4 regions of the Paraburkholderia sp. GAS82 genome follow, and region 1 is predicted to be linked to each of the others. Evidence: predicted binding sites of a transcription regulator. Region 1 holds the regulator's gene; each other region holds the start of a gene.
What was found. The regulator HrcA, encoded in region 1, represses chaperone genes, less so after heat shock. The targets are predictions, from matches to a motif close to TTAGCACTCNNNNNNNNNGAGTGCTAA.
Positions count from the first base shown of each region.

Region 2: the regulator HrcA is predicted to act here: its motif matches at 4,583-4,609, upstream of rpoH (RNA polymerase sigma factor RpoH).
Region 3: the regulator HrcA is predicted to act here: its motif matches at 1,947-1,973, upstream of groES (co-chaperone GroES).
Region 4: the regulator HrcA is predicted to act here: its motif matches at 1,521-1,547, upstream of P3T17_RS28585 (co-chaperone GroES).

Region 1 covers NZ_JBNDLX010000014.1:46,435-52,296, forward strand. Annotated here, with positions in the region: gene recN (DNA repair protein RecN) at 1-306, opposite strand, end outside; gene P3T17_RS33300 (NAD kinase) at 408-1,310, opposite strand; gene hrcA (heat-inducible transcriptional repressor HrcA) at 1,619-2,638, shown strand; gene hemH (ferrochelatase) at 2,852-3,922, shown strand; gene P3T17_RS33315 (RNA-binding S4 domain-containing protein) at 4,004-4,411, shown strand; gene grpE (nucleotide exchange factor GrpE) at 4,884-5,462, shown strand; gene P3T17_RS33325 (thioredoxin family protein) at 5,519-5,862, shown strand, end outside.
Region 2 covers NZ_JBNDLX010000003.1:562,560-568,421, reverse strand. Annotated here, with positions in the region: gene P3T17_RS12905 (fumarylacetoacetate hydrolase family protein) at 1-127, opposite strand, end outside; gene ybiB (DNA-binding protein YbiB) at 446-1,420, shown strand; gene leuA (2-isopropylmalate synthase) at 1,827-3,566, shown strand; gene P3T17_RS12890 (nuclear transport factor 2 family protein) at 3,689-4,075, opposite strand; partial or broken gene P3T17_RS12885 (acyloxyacyl hydrolase) at 4,119-4,258, opposite strand; gene rpoH (RNA polymerase sigma factor RpoH) at 4,670-5,605, shown strand.
Region 3 covers NZ_JBNDLX010000006.1:81,108-86,969, forward strand. Annotated here, with positions in the region: gene ltrA (group II intron reverse transcriptase/maturase) at 1-1,182, shown strand, start outside; gene groES (co-chaperone GroES) at 2,046-2,336, shown strand; gene groL (chaperonin GroEL) at 2,389-4,032, shown strand; gene cysC (adenylyl-sulfate kinase) at 4,166-4,753, opposite strand; gene P3T17_RS19600 (hydroxymethylpyrimidine/phosphomethylpyrimidine kinase) at 5,414-5,862, opposite strand, start outside.
Region 4 covers NZ_JBNDLX010000010.1:161,035-166,896, reverse strand. Annotated here, with positions in the region: gene groL (chaperonin GroEL) at 1-1,192, opposite strand, end outside; gene P3T17_RS28585 (co-chaperone GroES) at 1,207-1,497, opposite strand; gene soxC (sulfite dehydrogenase) at 1,762-3,063, shown strand; gene P3T17_RS28575 (c-type cytochrome) at 3,056-3,595, shown strand; gene P3T17_RS28570 (hypothetical protein) at 3,744-3,992, shown strand; gene P3T17_RS28565 (SDR family NAD(P)-dependent oxidoreductase) at 4,024-4,779, shown strand; gene P3T17_RS28560 (porin) at 4,904-5,862, opposite strand, start outside.

The sequences.
Region 1 (5,862 bases):
GTCGTGCGAACCGGCGCCGTTTGCACCGTGCGTACCGTTCGTGCCGCTCGCCGAGCCCAATGCCTGCTCGTCGAGCCACTGATCCACCTGAGCGTGCGTTTCGAATTCCGCGGTGATATCCGCGCGGGCCTCGCCGGTGCGCACGACGCTTGCATCGGCGCGGGCGCCAAGCGCGAGTGCCAGGGCGTCGATCAGGATCGATTTGCCGGCGCCTGTTTCGCCCGAGAAAACCGTAAAGCCGCTGTCGAATTCAAGGTCGAGCGCGGCGACGATGACGAAGTCGCGTATCGAGAGGTGGCGAAGCATGGAGGTCGTCTGGTAGCTTGGGTTACCGGCTGCGGCCAGGTGCTCAGGGTTAGCTCAGGATCGGCGCAGTGTTCGTTCAGGATTCAGGATTCGGGATCGGTTCAGGGCTTGATGTCGTCTTCGTGCGACGGGTATTCATTCCAGTGCAGCTTCTTGCGCAACGTCGCGTAATGGCTGTAGCCGACCGGGTGCAGGAGCGGCACGGTATGGCGCGAGCGGCGCACTTCGATCGTGTCGTTGTGTTCGAGCGCGGTGAACGACTGCATGTCGAAGTTGACGTTGACGTCGCGGCCGGAGACGATCTGGATGCTGACCTTTGAGTCGTCCGGCAGCACGATGGGGCGGTTCGACAATGCGTGTGGCGCAATCGGCACCAGCACGATGCCTTGCAACTGTGGATGCAGGATTGGCCCGGCTGACGACAACGCGTAGGCGGTCGATCCGGTCGGCGTGGCGACGATCAGTCCGTCCGAGCGCTGGTTGTACATGAAGCGGCCATCCACGGCCACGTGCAGCTCCGCCATTCCCGAGAAACCGCTGCGGTTGACCACCACGTCGTTGAAGGCCAGCGCGTGGTAGATGGGGCTGCCGCCGCGCATGATGCGCGCTTCCAGCAACATGCGTTCCTCGCGCTCGAAATTGCCGCTCAGCATCTGCGGCACGAGTTCCTGCATGGCCGAAATCGGGATGTCGGTGATGAAGCCGACCCGCCCATGGTTGATGCCGATCAGCGGCGTGCGGTACGGCGCAAGCTGGCGGCCGATGCCAAGCATCGTGCCGTCGCCGCCCAGCACCACGGCCACGTCGGCGCGGGCGCCGATTTCCGCGGGGCGCAGGGCCGGGTAGTCGGTAATGCCGATCTCCGCGGCGGTGTCCGCCTCGAACACCACGTCGAAGCCGCGCCTGGCGATGCACGCGGCGAGCGCGGTCAGCGGCTCGCCAATGCCTGGCGTGTTGTTGCGCCCGACGAGCGCGACGGTCTTGAACTGACTGGTAACTTGCATGCCGGCATTACACCATAGGTGAGGGCTGAAAAGAACCGTCCGCGGCCACATGGGCGGCCGGCGCCACGCGGGCGCGCCTGTCGGGCTGCAGGCCCGTGCCGGCCGGCCTGCGCAGGATTATCGGCAGAATGATGAACTCCTCGTGACAGCGGGATGGTATGCGTTGCGTCGAACCCGCAGGTGCGGGTTCGCGCCAGGGGTTGTGCGGGCAAACCGGCACATGCAGCCCATGCCTCGCCAACGAAGGCGTGAACGCTGTTATTGTTAGCGCTCGCGGTCGTCGCGTCATTAAGCTAAACTTTTCCGTCATGCTAGATCCCCGCGCACAAACCCTCCTCAAAACGTTGATCGAGCGATATATCGCCGAAGGTCAACCGGTCGGCTCGCGCACGTTGTCCCGCTACTCCGGGCTGGAGCTGAGCCCGGCGACGATCCGCAACGTGATGTCCGATCTGGAAGAGGCAGGGCTCGTCATCAGCCCGCACACCTCGGCGGGCCGTATTCCAACGCCGCGCGGCTATCGTCTGTTTGTCGACACGATGCTCACAGTCGAGTCCGCGGCGGACGAGGAAGCGGTTACCCGTACCGTCAAGACCACGCTGCAGGCGGGCGAGCCGCAGAAGATCGTTGCAGCGGCGGCGAGCGTGCTGTCCAGCCTGTCGCAGTTTGCCGGCGTGGTGCTGACCCCACGGCGCAGTCACGTCTTCAAGCAGATCGAGTTCATGCGCCTGTCCGACAAGCGCATCCTGCTCATCATCGTCACGCCCGAAGGCGACGTACAGAACCGCATCATGGCGACGCAGCGCGATTTTTCGCCGTCGCAACTGGTGGAAGCGTCCAATTACATCAACGCGCACTTTGCCGGCCTTTCCTTCGACGAAGTGCGCCGGCGTCTGCGCGAAGAGATCGACGAGCTGCGCGGCGACATGACCACGCTGATGCACGCCGCCGTCAAGGCCAGCACAGATGAAGCTGACGCCGGCGAGACCGTGCTGATCTCCGGCGAGCGCAATCTGCTCGAAGTGGCCGACCTGTCTTCGGACATGGCGCGGCTGCGCAAGCTGTTTGACGTATTCGACCAAAAGACCAGTCTCCTTCAGTTGCTCGACGTTTCGAGTCACGCCCAGGGCGTGCAAATCTTCATTGGCGGCGAGTCGAATCTCGTGCCGATCGAGGAAATGAGCGTCGTGACCGCGCCGTATGAAGTGAACGGCAAGATCGTCGGTACGCTCGGCGTGATCGGGCCGACGCGCATGGCCTACAACCGTGTGATTCCGATTGTCGACATCACCGCGCGCCTGCTCTCGCTGACGCTCAGCCAGCAATAAGCGTCTGCGCCCCGGAACCGCGGCACGTTTCATTGCCTTTGCCATTGCCCGCACCTCCGTCGGGCAGGAGCCCGAATTGCATGCTGCAAATGATGCGATGCGGCGCGCGCCTTGCCAATCGGCCGAATGGCCAGGTATCGGCTGCGGACCGCCCCGCTATAATGACTCTCACCTGAACCGATTTCCCGCTGTACGCGGCTAGCCCTGTTGCCTATGCGTTTCGATCTCGAGCGGCCATCGCAACCCGCCACATCCCATCGTGTTGCGGTTTTGCTGATCAATCTGGGCACGCCCGACGCACCGACGCCACGGGCCGTGCGGCGCTACCTCGCGCAGTTTCTGTCCGACCCACGTGTCGTGGAGATTCCCGCGGCCCTCTGGCAGGTGATCTTGCGGCTCCTGATCCTGCCGTTTCGCGGGCGCTCGTCGGCCAAGAAATATGCTGCGGTGTGGACACCGGAAGGCTCACCGTTACGCGTGTTCACGGAGAAGCAGGTGGAAGGTTTGCGGCATCTGCTGCAGTTGAACGGCTACACGGCGATCGTCGACTACGCCATGCGCTACGGCATGCCAGGCATCCCGGACATGCTGAATCAGCTCAAGCTGGCGGGTGCCGAGCGCGTACTGCTGGTGCCGATGTATCCGCAATACTCGTCGTCGACTACGGCAACGGCATTCGACGCTGCATTCTCGGCGCTCAAGCGCATGCGCAACCAGCTGGAAATCCGCACCATCCGCCAATATGCCGATCATCCGGCGTATATCGCGGCGCTGGCGGCGCAGGTACACCAGTACTGGCATGCCCATGGACGCCCGGATTTCGCGGCCGGCGACAAGCTGGTGCTGAGCTTCCATGGCGTTCCCAAACGTACGCTCGATCTCGGTGACCCGTATCACGACCAGTGCCAGCAAACGGGGGCACTTTTGATGCAGGCGCTCGGGCTGACAACGGTGGAGTGCCGCGTCACGTTCCAGTCGCGTTTCGGCAAGGCCGAGTGGTTGCAGCCCTATACCGCGCCGACGCTCAAGGAGCTGGGCGCGGCGGGAGTGCGCCGCGCGGATGTGTTTTGTCCGGGCTTTACTGCCGATTGCCTGGAAACTATTGAGGAAATCGGCATGGAAGTCCGCGACGAGTTCGTCCATGCGGGCGGCAAGGAGTTTCACCGCATTCCTTGCCTGAACGCCTCGCAGGCGTGGATTGCGGCGCTGGGGGAGATCGTCGCCCAGAACCTGCAGGGCTGGCCGGTGCAGGTGGCCTCCGCGCAAGGTACGGTGCCGGCGTGAGACTGGTTGACGGAATCGTTTTCAACGCGCTTGATGCGCAACTTGCGACGCCGCTTCGTACATAGGGCGCCAGACTAGCTGATGAACTACAGGATTTCGACCGAACCCGGCGCGCGCCTGCGCATCGACAAGTGGTTATGGGCAGCGCGTTTCTTCAAGACACGCTCGCTGGCGGCGGATGCCGTCGACAAAGCCCACGTAAGGATTGGCGGCGCGGCAGTCAAACCGGCCAAGGAGGTGCGGGTTGGCGATCTCGTCGAAATCGAGATCGAACGCATCGTATGGCAGGTGGAGGTACTGGGTGTGTGCGACGTGCGCGGCCCGGCGAGTGTGGCGCAGACGCTTTATGCGGAAACCGAGGAAAGCAAGGTGAAGCGGCAGGTGGAGCAGGAGCGGCGTAAGACGTATCGCGAGCCGGCCGCCGCTTTGCACGGGCGTCCGACCAAGCGCGACCGGCGCACTATCGACAAACTTTCAGGTGGGGATTGAACAGTTGTTCCATCGTCGCGTGTACGCCGCCATATTCGGTCGTGCTGTCGTTGACGGCCCCGGACATGCAGATGGTCGTGGTTCCCGCTACGAGCACCAAGGCGACCACGGATATTGCGAAGGTCAGTTTCACGGTACTCCCCCGAAATGATGCTGGACGAACGCGCGATGAATTAAGTGAAGTGGTATATACCAGGTTAGGGTAAACGTGCCTTCCCGGGTGGACAGCTGAAGTTTAGGTCAGTCCACGAGGCCGCTCAATCTCTATCTGATTAATGGTTGTAACGAGGCATTTCTGCCGCACTGTTGCGGTGCGAAAAGTTCCTTTTGACCGCTTGAAATCGTGCTTTGAGACCCAAACTCAGTAGGCGATGAGCGGTGGTTTGTGTGGCGTTTCTGCAACGCTCAAGCGGGCCTTTCAGAGCACCACGCGGCCGCCCTTGGCTTTAACTTTTTTACGACTTTCAGCGACATGGAAAACACGCAAGAGAATCCGACGAGCCAGAATCCCACGCCCGCCGAAGAAGCCGCGCGCCAGGCTGCCGAGGCCAACGCAGCTCAGCCGGAAGTCAACCCGGCTGAAGCTGCGCCGGCCGGCGCCGAAGCCGCGTTGGCCGAAGCGCAGACCAAAATCGCCGAGTTGCAGGAGAGCTTTCTGCGTGCCAAGGCCGAGACCGAAAATGTGCGCCGGCGTGCGCAGGAAGATGTCACCAAGGCTCACAAGTTCGCGATCGAGAGCTTTGCAGAGCATCTGCTGCCTGTGGTCGACAGCCTCGAGGCCGCCGTCGCCCACTCGTCCGACGACCTGCAGAAGGTTCGTGAGGGTGTCGAGCTGACGCTGCGCCAGTTGAGCGGTGCGCTTGAGAAAGGCCGCGTCGTGGCGATCAATCCTCCGGCAGGCGAGAAGTTCGACCCGCATCGTCACCAGGCTATTTCGATGGTGCCGGCCGAGCAGGAGCCCAACACCATCGTCTCCGTGCTGCAAAAGGGTTACGTGATTGCCGACCGCGTGCTGCGCCCGGCGCTCGTTACCGTCGCCCAGCCGAAGTAAGCCGAAGTAGAACTCAGGCATCGCTCAGGCGCTCCCGGGCAGGCATCCCCGCTATCATGGCCAACCTTCCCGTCGATTCCACGGCTTTTGCCGTGTTCGAGATGCAGGAATTGAGCGCAGAGTCGTTCGACGCCGCGCTCGAAGCGGTTGGCGACGAGGTGGCGGTGGTGTTCTTCTGGGGACTCGACTGCTTCAACTGCGAAATAGCGAAGAAGGCGATGCTGGCGCAGCCCGACGCGATTCGCGCGCTCGGGCTTAGATGGTTTCACAGCAACGTCTACGAGCACCGTGAGCTGGGCCGCCGTTTCATGCTGCATGGCGTGCCGACGTGGTTCTTCTTTCATCGTGGCAAGCGGCTTGGCCGGGCGACTGGCTGGCACGGCCTCGGGCAGTTCGAGGC
Region 2 (5,862 bases), on a different contig from region 1:
GCCCCATCTCGCGCGCGTGCGCTTCGTAATTACGGCCCACGCAGTAAATACGACGCACCGCGAATTGATCGCTGGACCCGACGACCGGCACCGCGACTACCGGTGCGGGAGCAAACACGTAACTCATCCCGTTCTCCAATCTTTAGTAAGCGCCGCGAGCGCGGCAATAAAGCATTGAGTTTAACGCGAGGGGGAACGGGCTGCGCGCGAACCCGGCAGTCCAGAGAGGCCCAGCGGTGGCGCCCGGCATGAGATGAGCCGCTGACGCTTGCAGCCCTGTGTCAACTTGCGGAAACGCCATAGATGCGATACTCACTACAGATACCGCTGCGGGTATATCTGCGAATAGCGCAACCGATCCCGCCGCAGACAACGCGAACACCCTTTGAATACCGTGGCCGACGCCGTCCATGGCGCGCCTGGCCACCCAGCCCCACTAAGCCCGATGACCGAATCCGCCGATACCGCCGTCCCCGACTTCCCCTGCGCCCGCTTTATCAAGGAGATTGGCCGCGGCCCGAACGGCGCACGCGCGCTGACGCCCGAAGACACGCACGCGCTCTACAGCGCGATGCTCGACGGACGCGTCTCCGATCTCGAACTCGGCGCGGTGCTACTGGCGTACCGGGTCAAGGGCGAAACCGCTGACGAGCTCGCCGCGATGCTGGCGGCCGCCCATGCCTCGTTCGAGCCGATCCAGATTGCACACAGCGCCTACCGGCCGGTTTCCATCCCCAGCTACAACGGCGCGCGCAAGCAGCCGAACCTGGTGCCGCTGCTCGCGCTGCTGCTGGCCCGTGAAGGGGTGCCGGTACTCGTGCACGGCGTCACTGAAGACCCGGGCCGCGTGACCAGCGCCGAGATCTTCACCCATCTGCAGATCGCGCACGCGCAGGATCATGCGCAGATCGAAGACAGCCTCGCCTCGCGCCGCCTTGCCTTTGCGCCGATCACCGCGCTCGCGCCAAAGCTCGCGCGCCTGCTGGCGCTGCGCCGCCGGATGGGCGTGCGCAATTCCACGCATACGCTCGTCAAGATCCTGCAACCGTTCGCGCCGCCCGGGCTGCGGCTCGTGAACTACACGCATCCACCCTATCGTGACGCCCTGACCCAATTGTTCGTCACTCATCCGGATGCGGCCGCAGGTGGTGCGCTGCTCGCACGCGGCACAGAAGGCGAAGCCGTCGCCGATACGCGCCGGCAGGTGCAGATCGACTGGCTGCATGACGGCATCTGCGAAACACGCGTGGCCGCCGAGCGCTCCTCGGCAGACGCCCCCGAAGTCGAGTTGCCCGAAGCACGCGACGCCGCTACCACCGCTGCGTGGATCGATGCCGTACTGCGCGGCGAAGCGCCCGTGCCGAGCGCGATCGAACGGCAGATTGGCGTGATCGCGGAGATCGCCCGAATCTCGGCGTGACGGGCTTCGCGCGGGCGCTACGGCGCTTCACGCGAGGCTGCGCAACGATCCATTGTGAGCATCCGCGGTTGACACGCTGCGGCCCGCTCGCATACATTTGACCCATGCGTTCCCTTCCGAACACCCTCCGAATTACCTCCGGCCGCCTAGCGCGGCCCCTATCGCTACGTCTAGCGTAAGCCAGGCGTAGCGCCGCGCGTTGGCCGCCCCAGCGGTTCAAAGCCGGTCCTCAAAGTAGTCCCGCAGTTTCCGTTGCACCCCAAACCGTAGTTCCTTTTACAACCTGTCAGTCGTTTGTATTCGTCCGTTTACCGTTCGGACGAATCGCGAAGGTCGCATCCGTGGCAACCCGCCAGCCGCTCGAGGCCACGCCCCTTTGCATACGACAGAACGAACGAGGCTCATCATGTTGCGCAATCCCGCTGAAAAATACCGGCCGTTCCCCGCCGTCCGTTTGCCCGGCCGAAAATGGCCCAGCCGCACGATCCAGCAAGCCCCCATCTGGATGGCCACCGACCTGCGCGACGGCAACCAGTCGCTGATCGAGCCCATGAGCATCGCGCAAAAGCTCGAGTTCTTCGAGATGCTGGTCCGGATCGGCTTCAAGGAAATCGAAGTCGGCTTTCCGTCGGCCTCGCAGACCGACTTCGATTTCGTGCGCAAGCTGATCGACGAGAAGCGCGTTCCCGACGATGTGACGATCCAGGTGCTCGTCCAGTCGCGCGAAGAACTGATCGCGCGCACCTTCGAGGCGCTCGACGGCGTGCCGCGCGCGATCGTCCACTTGTACAACGCGATCGCACCGGCGTTCCGCAAGATCGTCTTCAACCAGTCGAAAGACGAAGTGAAGGCGCTCGCGGTCGAGGGCACGCGGCTCATCAAGCAGTACGCGCAAGAACGGCCGCAGACGCACTGGATCTACCAGTACTCGCCCGAAACCTTCAGCATGACCGAGCTGCCGTTCGCCCGCGAGGTGTGCGATGCGGTCGCTCAGACGTGGCGGCCCACGCGGGATCACAAGATGATCGTTAATCTGCCCGCTACGGTCGAAGCCGCAATGCCGAACGTGTACGCCGACCAGATCGAATGGATGGACCGCAATCTCGGCTACCGGGACAGCATCGTGCTGTCGGTGCATCCGCATAACGATCGCGGCACCGCGGTCGCCGCCGCCGAGCTCGCCGTGCTGGCGGGCGCGGATCGCGTCGAAGGGTGTCTCTTCGGGAATGGCGAGCGCACCGGCAATGTCGACCTCGTCACGCTGGCGATGAATCTTTACACCCAAGGCATCGACCCAGGCCTCGACTTCTCGAATATCGACGCGGTACGCCGCGTGGTAGAGCGCTGCAACCAGTTGCCGGTGCATCCGCGCCATCCGTATGCGGGCGATCTCGTCTATACGGCGTTCTCGGGATCGCACCAGGATGCGATTCGCAAGGGCTTTGCCCAGCAGAAGCCGGACGCAGTGTGGGAAGTGCCCTATCTGCCGGTCGACCCGGCCGACGTGGGCCGCAGTTATGACGCTGTGATCCGCGTGAACAGCCAGTCGGGCAAAGGTGGCTCGACCTACCTGCTCGAACGCGGCATGGGCTTCACGCCGCCGCGCCGCGTGCAGATCGAGTTCAGCCACGCGGTGCAGGCCGCCACGGATATCAGTGGCGCCGAGATCAGCGGTGAGGCGATCTGTGCGTTGTTCGCCCGCGAGTACTTCGAGACCGCAGGGCCGGCGCGGCGGGTCAACGCTTCAACCGTGCGGTGGGAAGATCGCGACGTCAATGTGGCGGCGACGAATCGGCCCCGTGCGCCGTCCGAGGCGCAAGACGCGCAGCATGCGCCGCACGAGCAACACGCCCGCCGCGTCGCCGCCGCGTTCGCTGCAGTTGCGGGGCAGACGATTGAGGTCATCTCGTTTGAAAGCACTCGTACCACCGATGGGCGCACGGCGGTGTTCGCGGGCTGCAGGGTCGGAGAGCACGCGGTCCGGTACGGCGTTGGAGTTAGCCCGGAAGCTGCGACGGCGGTCGTGGATGCCGTTGTCAGCGCGGTGAACCGGGCAATCGGAACAAACGAGGCGGCCGGGACAGATATGGCAGAAGTGGTAAATTCGGCGGCGTGGCAAGAGCGCGACCGTAGAGTCGCGGCCTGACGGCAACCGGCTGCTCAACTCAGACGCAAAAGCAGACAACAACCTTAAGAGAGCGCGGCACGATCTGCCGCGCCTACGAGCACGGGTCGCTCACCCAGCGTCCCGGCGAGAGAAGCCCACCCTCACTCGATCGCGCAACGCGTTGCCTGCCATGCGACCAGCCGCCACTCACCGTCTTCCTGCGCATGCAGTGCCGTATAGGCAATCGGGAACAGCAACGCGCCGTTGTTCGCCTCCATCTCGATGAGCGCTCGCCCCGTGACGATCACACAGGTTTCACGCCCCACCGGCAGCACCTCCTGTGACTGGATCTCGATCTGCCGATAACGACGGCGCCCCGCTGTGATTCCGTCGATGAACTGCCGCTTCGTTTCCCGTTTGCCATTCGTGTGGACATAGCTGACGGTCTCGGAGAGCAGCGAGTCGAGCAACGGTCCGTTGCCATCGACCATCGCTCGAAAGCGGTCGCGCTCGAGCCCACGAATCGCCTCGATCACCTTTGCGGACATTGCTCAGCCCCTTTGCCTCGACGGGCCGACAGCGGCCGCGGTCTTAGAAGTTACGTTGCAAATATAGCTGGCTGAAATTTATACCAGGTTTGGGCTCTTTGATACCGCCGTTCGCGAAGGACGCCAAAACCGGTAGACCGCCAGACACTGCTGCCGACATACGAAGCCCGCCCCCACGTCAGCTGTCGAAGGGACGCTGGAACATTGCGGCGTGGCCGCGATCCAACTTCAATCGCGGTACCCACCGCGCATAAATTGCCCTTGAAAAAGCCGGTCCTGCACCCCATATACCGAAAGCCACGGGCGCAAGAAATCATAAGAAGAAACTCGGAATTCAGCAGACCAATACTCGAAAAGGCCGAAAACTGGTGACAGTTCACCAAGGTGCCCCCATCCAGAGCAAATCCTACGCTCATCCCCGTCAAAGCGTAGAAAGCGTATGATGCTATTGAAAATCAAATTTCGATAGCCAGGCGGGAACCATGATACCCCCACACACTCTAAGTATTAGCACTCGGATATTGAGAGTGCTAACATCCACGCTGGAGTCGAAGTTCGACTGAGCTTTTGGCTGATTCCAAAGGAGTTTTCTACGTGAGCAACGCAATGACCCTTCCGAGTACTCTGAGCCCGTCGTCGGCTAAGGCCGCTTCGGCAGGTGCACTGGCGCTCTCGCATTCTTCGCTGCTGCCCGGTCAACTGGGCAATATCGACGCCTACATCCAGGCCGTGAACCGGATTCCGATGCTGACGCCGGCGGAGGAACGACAGTTCGCCACCGAATTTCGCGAGCAGGGTAACCTGGAGTCCGCGCGCCGCCTCGTCCTGTCGCATTTGCGACTGGTGGTGTCGATCGCGCGCAACTATCTGGGCTATGGCCTGCCGCATGCCGACCTGATCCAGGAAGGCAATATCGGCCTGATGAAGGCCGTGAAGCGCTTCGATCCGGAGCAGAACGTGCGTCTCGTGTCGTACGCCATGCACTGGATCAAGGCCGAGATCCACGAATACATCCTGCGCAACTGGCGCATGGTGAAGGTCGCCACCACCAAGGCGCAGCGCAAGCTGTTCTTCAACCTGCGCAGCCACAAGCAGGGCTTGGGCGCGTTCACGCCGGACGAGATCGAAGGTCTCGCCAAGGAACTGAACGTCAAGCGCGAGGAAGTGGCCGAGATGGAAACGCGCCTATCCGGTGGCGATATCGCACTGGAAGGTCAGGTGGAGGACGGCGAGGAATCGTACGCGCCGATCGCCTATCTGGCCGATTCGCATAGCGAACCGACCGCCGTGCTGGCAGCGCGTCAGCGCGACAAGTTGCAAAGCGACGGCATCGCCAGCGCCCTCGAATCGCTGGACGCACGCAGCCGCCGGATTATCGAAGCCCGCTGGCTGCAGGTGCAGGATGACGGTTCGGGTGGTTCGACGCTGCACGACCTGGCAGACGAATTCGGCGTGTCGGCCGAGCGCATTCGCCAGATCGAGGCGAGCGCCATGAAGAAAATGCGCAGCGCATTGAACGAGTACGCTTAACGCAAAATAGCGGCACTCGGCGCCGTCAGACACTCGTCCGCGCTCTGTAAGACATCAGCCCTGCCCTCGTAAGACGGCGGGGCTTTTTCATTTACCACGTCCCAACCCCACCCCATTTCCTTGACGTAGCGCAAGGTTGCTTGTATTAGTGACGTGGACGGCATGCCTACGCGACCCAATGCCACAGTCGCGAACTTCCTCGCTGCCAGCCCCTATCTTAATATCGTTATGCATTCTCCAAGCCGTCTGCGCGGCCT
Region 3 (5,862 bases), on a different contig from region 1:
CATGCGTACGCCCAGTGTCGCTCGAACAGGGGCGCACCGGGTGTCGATCGGCAAGACTTCGCGGAGGTCGAAGCGTATGGAGTGCAGAAGTGGCTCGGCGAACTGGCGCTTGCGCTCAGGCAGGAGAGTTACCGGCCGGACCCTATCAGAAGAGTGTTTATCCCGAAGGCCAATGGCAAGCTGAGGCCACTGGGCATCTCGACCTTGCGTGATCGGGTGTGCATGACAGCAGCGATGCTGGTGCTCGAACCGATCTTCGAAGCGGACCTTCCATCGGAGCAGTACGCTTACCGCCCGGGGCGAAACGCCCAGCAAGCGGTGATCGAGGTGGAGGAACGGCTGCATCGAGGGCAAACGGACGTCGTTGATGCCGACCTTGCGGACTACTTCGGAAGTATTCCACACGCCGAACTGATGCTGTCGCTGGCGCGACGCATCGTTGATCGGCGCGTGCTGCATCTGATCAAGATGTGGCTGGAATGCTCCGTTGAAGAAACCGATACCCGAGGCCGGAAGAAACGTACGACGGAGGCCAAAGACAGCAGACGTGGCATTCCGCAAGGCTCACCCATCTCACCACTGCTGGCGAATATTTATATGCGCCGGTTTGTGCTGGCATGGAAGAAGCTCGGACTTCAGCGCAGTCTTGGCAGTCGCATTGTGACCTACGCGGACGATCTGGTGATCCTGTGCAAGAAAGGGAAGGCTGAGGAAGCCTTGTTACGAATGCGCGAGATCATGGACAAACTGAAGCTGACGGTCAACGAAGAGAAGACACGAATCTGCAAGGTGCCGGAAGGCGAATTCGACTTCCTGGGTTATACGTTTGGGCGGCTGTACTCAGCGACGACAGGCCAGGCCCGTATGGGCATGCGTCCGTCGAAGAAGAGTATCCGGCGCATGGTCGAAAAGATTCATGCGATGACCGCCCTCAAGACGGTGTGGCAAGAGACCACGGAGCTGGTGGGCCGGTTGAACCGCACGCTGCGCGGCTGGGCGAACTACTTCAAGGTAGGCTCGGACAGACGCGCGTATCGGGCGCTCGACAGCTACACCGCTACGCGGTTGCGTCGGTGGTTACGCAACAAGTACAAGGTTCGACGTCGCAGAGGCGGGACTTATCCATCCCCGCATCTCTACGGGCACTTCGGTCTCGTGCGTCTGACTGGTCCATGGTTGTGAACCTGCCGTGTGTGAAGGCGTGGTGTCCTGTCCGAGAGCCGGATGCGGGAGATCTGCATGTCCGGTTCAATGAGCGGGGTGTGGAAACGGAGTTAGGGCGAGGTTACTCGGGCACCGCCAGACGAAAGGGGCGGCAACAGACAAACCGAACCTACTGCCACCGCGCCACATCTCGACTCTACCGACACGCGACGATCGCCGTTTCGTACAGATGGGTCATCCGTCTGCATACTTGGCGTGATTGAGCGCACATACGACGGCGGGCGGCTGAGTACGGGCGGCGTTCAAAGAAAGCACGTCTTTCGGACGGTCCAGTAAATTCCCTACTTTCGGGTCTAGCCACCTTCGAACACTCCCACTGGGGTGCCGTCAGGGAGACGAACTGGATCACCTGCCAGAACTCTGTGCATCGGCTGCACCTGATAGCCGCAAGCCGCATCATCTTTTTCGAACTTCCCGGGCTTGGATGAGAAATGAGATCGATTCCGGGGGTTTACCCTAGATTGAATGTCAGTCGTTACGTTTTGCGGAACGATGGTCGTCAGAAATCGCTGGGTGGCCAGCAGCGTGCGCAACCCTGCGGCACGGCTACGTGGGTTATAAGTCATTGTTTTTATGGAATGTTCGCCCTGTTGGCGCGTCCGAGCGCAGGTCACGAGTTCAAACTTAAGTGAACAAAGTTCAAAGTTAAGTGAATCTCGACAACCCTCGCAAAAAATTCCCACCCCCATCCTTCTTGAATTTGTCACCGCCCGTCCATATAATTAGCACTCGCTGCACGAGAGTGCTAACAACATCGCCGGCTGGCCCAGCCAGCCGGGTTTTCTCAGCGTTCTTCAGTCTCAATCAAGAGAGGAGTATGTATGAACCTTCGTCCTTTGCATGATCGCGTGATCGTCAAACGTCTGGATCAAGAAACCAAGACCGCGTCGGGCATCGTGATCCCCGAAGCCGCAGCAGAAAAGCCGGATCAAGGCGAAATTCTGGCAGTCGGCCCGGGCAAGCGTGACGACAAGGGCGCACAAATCGCGCTCGACGTGAAGGTTGGTGACCGCGTCCTGTTCGGCAAGTACGCAGGCCAGACCGTTAAGGTCGACGGCAGCGAACTGCTCGTGATGCGCGAAGAAGACATCATGGCCGTGGTGCAGAAGTAAGCGCAAAGCGCTACTTACCCGGTTATATCCCAAGAATTCAAGGAGTTAGAAGATGGCAGCTAAAGACGTCGTATTCGGTGATTCCGCCCGTGCCAAGATGGTTGAAGGCGTGAACATCCTCGCGAACGCTGTGAAGGTCACGCTGGGTCCGAAGGGCCGCAACGTTGTCCTGGAACGCAGCTTCGGCGGCCCGACGGTCACCAAGGACGGTGTGTCGGTCGCGAAAGAGATCGAACTGAAAGACAAGCTCCAGAACATGGGCGCGCAAATGGTCAAGGAAGTGGCTTCCAAGACCAGCGACAACGCAGGCGACGGCACCACGACCGCAACGGTCCTGGCCCAGTCCATCGTTCGCGAAGGCATGAAGTACGTCGCATCGGGCATGAACCCGATGGACCTGAAGCGCGGTATCGACAAGGCTGTGACTGCAGCTATCGAAGAACTGCGCAAGATCAGCAAGCCGTGCACGACCAACAAGGAAATCGCTCAGGTTGGCGCGATTTCGGCAAACAGCGACTCGTCGATCGGCGACCGTATCGCTGAAGCAATGGACAAGGTCGGCAAGGAAGGCGTCATCACGGTTGAAGACGGCAAGTCGCTGCAAGACGAGCTGGACGTGGTTGAAGGCATGCAGTTCGACCGCGGCTACCTGTCGCCGTACTTCATCAACAATCCGGACAAGCAAGTTGCTGTGCTCGACAACCCGTTCGTGCTGCTGCACGACAAGAAGGTGTCGAACATTCGTGACCTCCTCCCGGTTCTGGAACAAGTCGCCAAGGCTGGCCGTCCGCTGCTGATCATCGCAGAAGACGTCGAAGGCGAAGCTCTGGCAACGCTGGTTGTGAACAACATCCGCGGCATTCTGAAGACTGTTGCTGTCAAGGCTCCGGGCTTCGGTGATCGTCGTAAGGCCATGCTGGAAGACATCGCGATCCTGACCGGCGGTCAAGTTATCGCTGAAGAAACCGGCCTGACGCTCGAAAAGGCAACGCTGGCTGAACTGGGTCAAGCGAAGCGTATCGAAGTGGGCAAGGAAAACACCACGATCATCGACGGCGCTGGTGAAGGTGCCAACATTGAAGCGCGCGTGAAGCAAGTTCGCACGCAAATCGAAGAAGCAACGTCGGACTACGACCGTGAAAAGCTGCAAGAGCGCGTGGCCAAGCTGGCCGGCGGTGTTGCAGTGATCAAGGTCGGCGCTGCGACCGAAGTCGAAATGAAGGAAAAGAAGGCGCGTGTCGAAGACGCACTGCACGCAACGCGCGCAGCTGTGGAAGAAGGCATCGTGGCCGGCGGCGGTGTCGCACTGATCCGCGCTCGTACGGCAATCGCCGGTCTGAAGGGCGCTAACGCCGATCAAGACGCAGGCATCAAGATTGTTCTGCGCGCAATGGAAGAACCGCTGCGCCAGATCGTCACGAACGGCGGCGAAGAAGCCAGCGTCGTGGTGGCAGCAGTTGCAGCAGGCACGGGCAACTACGGCTACAACGCAGCAACCGGCGAGTACGTCGACCTGGTCGACGCTGGTGTTGTGGACCCGACGAAGGTCACGCGCACGGCACTGCAAAACGCAGCATCGGTGGCAGGTCTCCTGCTGACGACCGACGCAGCTGTTTGCGAACTGCCGAAGGAAGATGCTCCGATGGGCGGCGGCGGAATGCCGGGCGGCATGGGCGGCATGGGCATGGACATGTAATTTCGGATGGGGCTCCTCCGGGAGCCTCGTATCGAAACACATGGGGGCGGCGCGCTGTAAGGCGTGCTCCCCAAAAGAGAAAACCCGCAGCGATGCGGGTTTTTTCGTTTCCGAAGCCAGATGGATCTTTTATTTAGGGCTTCAGGAGATACGTCTCATGCAGATAGTCGAAGATCCCCGCCACGCTCGCGTCTTTGCTCTGCGTCGCGGTATCCACGCGTAACTCCGGGTTGGCCGGAGCCTCGTAGGGTGCGGACACGCCGGTAAACGCCGTGATTGCGCCAGCCCGTGCTTTGGCATACAGACCCTTGGGATCGCGCCGCGCGCAGTCATCCACGGAAGCGGAGAGATAGGTCTCGACAAACCGGTCAGGCCCAATGATCTCGCGCGCCATGGCTCGATCTTCGCCCATCGGCGAAATCAACGCGGTAATCACAATCAGACCGGCATCGTTCATCAACTGGGCAACATGCGCCACGCGGCGGATATTCTCGCGCCGGTCTTCTTTGCTGAAACCGAGATCGCTGGCCAGGCCGTGCCGGACGTTGTCGCCGTCTAGCACATAGCACGGGTGACCCAAGGCGATGAGCTGTCGTTCCAGTTCATACGCAATCGTGGATTTTCCGGCCCCGGACAAACCGGTGAGCCAGACCGTGACGGCCTTCTGCTGGAACATCCGCGCGCGGTCCTGGACGTCTACCGCACCGCTGACGCGTTGCAGGAGCGCTTGTGCAGGCTTGGCGGACGCCACGGATGTGCTTGCTTCACGGGTGGTTCGAGCGCCATGGCCGGTGTCCGGGAGGTCGGGGCTGGCGTCAGAAGGGGAGCGGACGTAGGCGTGTGAATTGTCCACTTTAAAGATTCCCGCTGGCGTCGATGCCGGTCAACTGACCGGGGCGCCTAGTCGAATGTTCGTTGCGGCACGAACCGATCGCGCACGCGTGATCGCCCTGAGGCGTGTGAAAAGACGGGGTCTGAGGTGGCATAAGGGGCGCCGGCGACATTACAGTTCGTAAATTCTACTGGCTGATAAGCAATCCAGTTGTAACGTTTGATTACGTTTGTAATCAGGACGTGCGAATTTTCTGCTTGAACACCGCGTGCCAACGTGGGTACGTGATGATTCGTAACACGATTGACTGGCTGTGGTGGGAGCGAGGCGGTGCCAAAGGAGGCTAGCCCAGCGAGGGCTTGAAACAGCTGAGTTTGAGGATGTCCCTGAGGGGAGAAGGCATCGGGCCAATGCTGTCGGCGGCGCTGTCTTGAGCGGCGCGCAGAAACCCATGAAAGGCTGGAGTCGGTGCTGCGTAAGCTTGAGAGGTAAGCGCAGGAAATAGTCCAGGGCGTACCGGCGTCCGCGACCGGCCCCGCCCCGCATCGCTTAGTGCCGCGCTTCTCCCGGCGGCGCATCTTTCGCGCTACCCAGCGGCGTTTCTTCGTCGCTACTGCGGGCCCAGAAAAACCGGTCCGGCAGATAGGCCCCCATCCCGGGACGAAACGCGTTGCGCATGGCCTGATACAGATACTCCTGAGCTTCGCGCACAGCTTCGGCCGGGTCCTGACCGTTGGCCAGCAACGCTGCAATAGCAGCGCCGAGCGTGTCGGTCAAACCCATGATGCGGTGCGGGCCACGGTCCCACATATCCTGGCGTAACTGGCCGTCGTCGCTGAAAAGCGTATTGACGAGCCGGTGAGTGCCAGTTTCCGTGGACAGGATGTATTCGCAGCCTTGCGATAGCAGGTGCGAGATTGCCGCGTCGAGACTCGGCGCCTCGGCGTCCCCGTCCGGCTGCGCGAGCGCGAGCAGGGTGGCGTGATCGGCCACAAGCA
Region 4 (5,862 bases), on a different contig from region 1:
CGTCCACGCGGTCCTTCTTCTCTTTGACTTCGATCTCGGTTGCGCCGCCCACCTTGATCACCGCCACGCCGCCTGCGAGCTTGGCGACGCGCTCTTGCAGCTTTTCGCGGTCGTAGTCGGAGGTGGCTTCTTCGATCTGCACGCGGATCTGCTTGACACGCGCTTCGATGTTCTTCGCGTCGCCGCCGCCGTCGATGACCGTGGTGTTCTCCTTGCCCACCTCGATGCGCTTGGCCTGGCCCAGTTCCGCCAGCGTCGCTTTTTCGAGCGTGAGACCGGTCTCCTCGGCAATCACCTGACCACCGGTAAGGATCGCGATATCTTCGAGCAAGGCCTTACGGCGATCGCCGAAGCCCGGCGCCTTGACCGCCACTGTCTTCAGAATGCCGCGGATGTTGTTAACTACCAGTGTTGCAAGTGCTTCGCCTTCGACGTCCTCGGCGATGATCAGCAGCGGACGGCCTGCCTTGGCAACCTGCTCGAGCACCGGCAGCAGATCGCGGATGTTCGAGATCTTCTTGTCGTGCAGCAGAATGAACGGGCTGTCGAGAACGGCGACCTGCTTGTCCGGATTGTTGATGAAATACGGCGACAGGTAGCCACGATCGAACTGCAGTCCTTCGACCACGTCCAGTTCGTCGGCGAGCGATTTGCCGTCTTCGACGGTGATCACGCCTTCCTTGCCGACACGGTCGATGGCTTCGGCAATACGCTGACCGATCGATTCTTCACCATTCGCCGAGATCGTTGCAACCTGAGCGATTTCCTTGCTCGTGGTAGTTGGCTTGCTGATCTTCTTCAGTTCTTCGATTGCCGCGGTCACGGCCTTGTCGATACCACGCTTCAGATCCAGCGGATTGAGGCCTGCCGCGACGTATTTCTGGCCTTCGCGGACAATCGCTTGCGCCAGCACCGTGGCGGTGGTGGTACCGTCGCCGGCGGCATCGCTGGTACGCGAGGCGACTTCCTTCACCAGTTGCGCGCCGATATTCTGCAACTTGTCGGCCAGCTCGATTTCCTTGGCCACGGACACACCGTCCTTGGTCACAACCGGCGAACCGAAACTACGTTCGAGCACGACGTTGCGGCCTTTCGGGCCGAGCGTGACTTTCACTGCATTGGCGAGAATGTTGACGCCTTCGACCAGTTTCGAACGCGCGCTGTCGCTAAAGACGATTTCTTTGGCTGCCATCTTGTGATGCTCCCTTATTGGTGGACTACGGCGACGATGTCTTCTTCGCGCAGCACGAGCAGATCCGTGCCGTCGACCTTGACCTGCTGGCCCGCGTATTTACCGAACAGCACGCGCTCGCCGACTTTCAGGTCCGGCTCGATACGCTTGCCGTCGTTATCGCGCTTGCCGGGGCCGACGGCGAGCACTTCGCCTTGATCGGGTTTTTCCGCGGCGCTCTCGGGAATGACGATGCCCGAAGCGGTTTTCGTTTCCTGATCGAGGCGTTTGACGATCACGCGGTCATGCAAAGGACGTAGGCTCATTTAGACATTCCTGCTGTGGAGATTTGGCACTCTTCGCTGGCGAGTGCTGACCGTGATCGAGTATAAGAATCGCCAACGGTGCACTCCAATAACGAATCCTCAAATCCTTATCGGCGTTTTTCTGTTTAGTTTATTTGCGAGCCTGGTAAGCCGGGGGCAAGGGGCGTTCTACACATTGGGTTCGATCGATATCACGATTGCTCGTTTTGTCGGCGCCGCTTCAGTTGCTACAGTGGCCAGTTGGCCCATGACGCACTGACACCGATGAAAAAGGTTCGCGACACTTCACCCCATGCACCCGATAGGCCCACTTCGCGCGGCCGTCGCCGTTTGCTGGGCGGACTCGCCGCGAGCGGTCTGGTGGTCGCACAACGTGCCGGCGCGGCCGCAAACCCGCTGCTAAAGCCACTTGATATCGCGCCATGGAGCCGCACGCCGGGCGCGCCGATACTCGAGCATCCCTATGGCTTGCCCTCAGCGCACGAGGCCGATGTGGTGCGTCGTAGCGCGAAGGCGTGGCCGTTGCCCGGGGCCGCTTCGTCGATGACGCCGCTAGCGGACCTGTTTGGCACGATCACGCCGAACGGCCTCGTCTACGAACGGCATCACAACGGTGTGCCGGATATCGATCCCGATCAGCACCGCCTCGTGATTCATGGTCTTGTACGCGAGCCGAAACTGTTCACGATGGATGATCTGGTTCGCCTGCCGTCCGAATCGCGGATCCATTTCATCGAATGTTCCGGCAATACCGGTGGCGAATGGAATGGACCGAGCGGTCAACCGGTGCAACTGACGCACGGTTTGCTGTCGTGCTGCGAATGGACGGGTGTACGGCTTTCGACCTTGCTGGAAGAAGTGGGGGGCCTGTCGACGTCGAAAGATGGGCAAGGTGGACGCGGCGGCTGGGTGCTGGCGGAGGGCGCGGATGCCGCGGCAATGACGCGCAGCTTGCCGCTCGATCGCATCCTCGAGCGCGCCATGGTGGTCTATGCGCAGAACGGCGAGCGTTTGCGCCCGGAGAACGGCTATCCGCTGCGCCTGATCGTGCCGGGCTTCGAAGGCAATACGAACGTCAAATGGCTGCGCCGCCTGAAGTTCGTCGATGCGCCGCTGCAGACGCGCGAGGAAACTTCTCGATACACGAGCCTGATGGCGAATGGAACCGCGCGGCAGTTCGCATTCGAAATGGATGCGAAGTCCGTGATCACCCGGCCTTCACCGGGGCATCGTCTGAGCACGCAAGGCTACTACCCGATCAGTGGCCTCGCCTGGTCGGGGCGCGGCACGATTCGCAAGGTCGAGGTATCGACGGATGCGGGCGTTACGTGGCAACTCGCGCGCATCGACGGAACCCCGGGCGATCGCGCGCTGACGCGCTTCCAACTGGACTGGTTGTGGCAAGGTGCGCCTGCAGTGATCCTGTCGCGCGCCACGGATTCGACCGGCTATGTGCAGCCTACGCGGGAAGCGCTAGTGGCGGCACGCGGGTTGAACTCGCAGTATCACTACAACGCGATTCAGCAGTGGCGTGTCGACGCGAGTGGCGAGGTGCGAAATGCTTAATGTGTTGAGACGTACGCTTGCGCCTGCAGCTTTTGTCGTTGCGAGTTTGCTCGCGTCGAACGCACACGCGGGCTACGGCGTCGGCACACCGTTATCGGACCAGGACCTCGCGGCGTGGAATATCGACATCGCGCCCGACGGCCATGGCTTGCCCGCAGGCAGCGGCGACGTCGCCACCGGTGCGCGCGTGTTTGCGGCCCAATGTGCCGCATGCCATGGCGCGCAGGGCCAAGGGCTGCTCGGAGATGCGTTAGTGGGTGGTCGCGGTACGCTGGCGAGTGCGAAGCCGAGGCGCACCGTCGGTAGCTACTGGCCCTATGCGACCACGCTGTTCGACTATATTCGTCGTGCAATGCCCTTTACCGCGCCCGAGTCGCTTTCAGCCGATGACGTCTATGCCGTTTGCGCATTCCTGCTCAACCAGAACGGCATCGTGCCACCGGATACCCGTCTGGACGCGCGGTCTTTGCCCGCTGTGAAAATGCCGAACCGCGACGGCTTCGTAGCCGATCCCCGACCGGGACGACTCTGAGCGGAGCCGAGGCGAAGCAGGCCGCTTCCCCTTATCGCCAATGCGGTTTTTGCTACGTTCTCCGAAAACCAATCCACAAAAACTTGTTTGCACTTGCTCGAGCGGGTCACTAGATTTGACTGGATGGTATTCACTCGACGGAGGTCGTATGGCCACGCATTCAGCGACGCTTTTCTGGGGCGGACTTCGCCACCCCGTGCGAAGCCTGCAAAAGCAATTGTCAAAACGCGTACCCGTGAATCTGGATCAATCCCCTGACGAGAGATCGGCGGCAGCCCGCAGCGGCCAATCGTCCGAGCGGTTGGAACGCATTGCCGCCTACGCGCGCAGCGGCTATTTTCATATGGAATACACTGCCGGCATGTTTGTCGTGCCGCTCGACATCCCGCCGGGATGATGCTCACGACCAGAACGCAAAGGAGGGCGCGATGACCGACGCTGTCGGGCAAGGCGATGCGCGCAAGCGTGTCGCGTGGATTGCCGGTGTGGGAGCGAGCGCTGGACTCGGTGCGGCGCTTGCGCGCCGTTTTGCTCGCGAGGGTTTTAGCGTTGCCGTGACGGGCCGTTCGCGTGAGCGGCTCGATGCCCTCGTCGATGAAATTCGCGGTACGGGTGGTCATGCTCTGGCATTCCCCGGCGACGTCACAAGCGAGAGTGACCTGATCGCAATTGCAAGGCAACTCGCTGAGACAGGCACGCTCGAAGCGGCAATTTTCAATGCCGCTGGCGGGATACGTGTGCCGACGCTCGAATTGACTGCCGAGCAGTTTGAAGCGGCGTGGCGCGTCACGACGCTCGGCGGCTTTCTGTTCGCCCGGGCGGCGCTGCCTGCGCTGCTGGCCGCGGGCCGAGGCTCGCTGCTGTTCACGGGTGCGACCGCTTCGTTGCGCGGCCGTCCGCCATTTGCCGCATTTGCCTCTGCCAAAGCCGCTTTGCGCTCACTTGCGCAGAGTCTCGCGCGCGAGTTCGGGCCAAAGAATATTCATGTTGCGCACGTGGTGATCGATGGAGGCATCGACGGCGAGCGGTTGCGTACATCGGCACCGCAGCGGGTTGCCGAAAGCGGTGCGGATGGTCTGCTCAATCCCGACGATATCGCCGAGGCCTATTGGCATCTCCATCAGCAGCGGCGCAGCGCATGGTCGCAGGAAATCGATCTGCGGCCGTTCAGCGAATCGTTTTGAGGGGAAGCGCGCTCTGGAATGAGCGCTTTGGTCGTCGATGCGCGCAGCGCTCGCAGTATCGAACTGTGAGCGCTGCGGTTCTTCTGACTAACCGGCCGCGAGGGAGCGGCCGGTGTTCACCCACTTAGAAGCGGTGGGTGATGCCGACGATTGCGGCGAGCTGATGGTTGTCAGCCGAGTAGGCGCTGCCGCTCAGATCGGCCACCGCCTTCTTGCCAGTCGAGTCGATACCCGAAGCGGTTTCGAAGAAGCCGATCGCGTAGAACGAAGTGCGCTTCGATACCGAGTAGATCGCGCCCAGGTTGAACTGGTTGTACTTTGCGCTGCCCAGGTCGTCTGCACCGCTGTTGTGCGTGTAGATATACGCGGCTGCCAGCAGCAGAGCCGGGTTCACCTGGTATTTCAGGTTGACTTCGCCCGAGTTGAACGTTGCATTGCCCGTGTACTTCGGAGCGGGGGTGATCTGACCGACGGCGGTGACCGAACCCAGGTTGCCGAATTGCGTGTTCGAGTACAGCAGGCCGACGGTTGCCGGTCCAATTGCATACGAACCGCCCGCCACGATGATCTGCTGCGAACCCGCCGAAGCGTAGCCGCCGTAGATCTTGTTATTCATGTTGTCGTTCGCACCCGTGGTCGAAGACGTCGGCGTCGACGAATTACCCTGGTTGCCGTAGGTCGCGTAGTACGGATCCTTCACGAACGTGTAGCCTGCGCCGAGGTGGAGCGGACCGTTTGCATACGAGACTGCCGCGTCGATCACCGAGTTCTTCGTGAAGTCGCCAGCCTGACCGCCGAGGCTGTACAGCGCGCCTGCCTGCAGACCGTTGTAGTTCGGGCTCACATACTTGAGCGAGTTCTGGACGCGGTTCGACGTATCGACGTTGTCGACGTCGCTGGCGCGCGTGCCGTAGCTGAGGCCCGAAGCGGCCCAATCGGCGCCGGAGGCGAACACGGAGGTCAGGTCGTTGCTGACCGAGTATTGACGGCCAGCCGTCAACGTACCGAACGTGGTGCTGCTCAAGCCGACGAAGGCTTTACGGCCGAATTCCAGGCCACCTTGGGACAGTGCGCCCGTGCCCG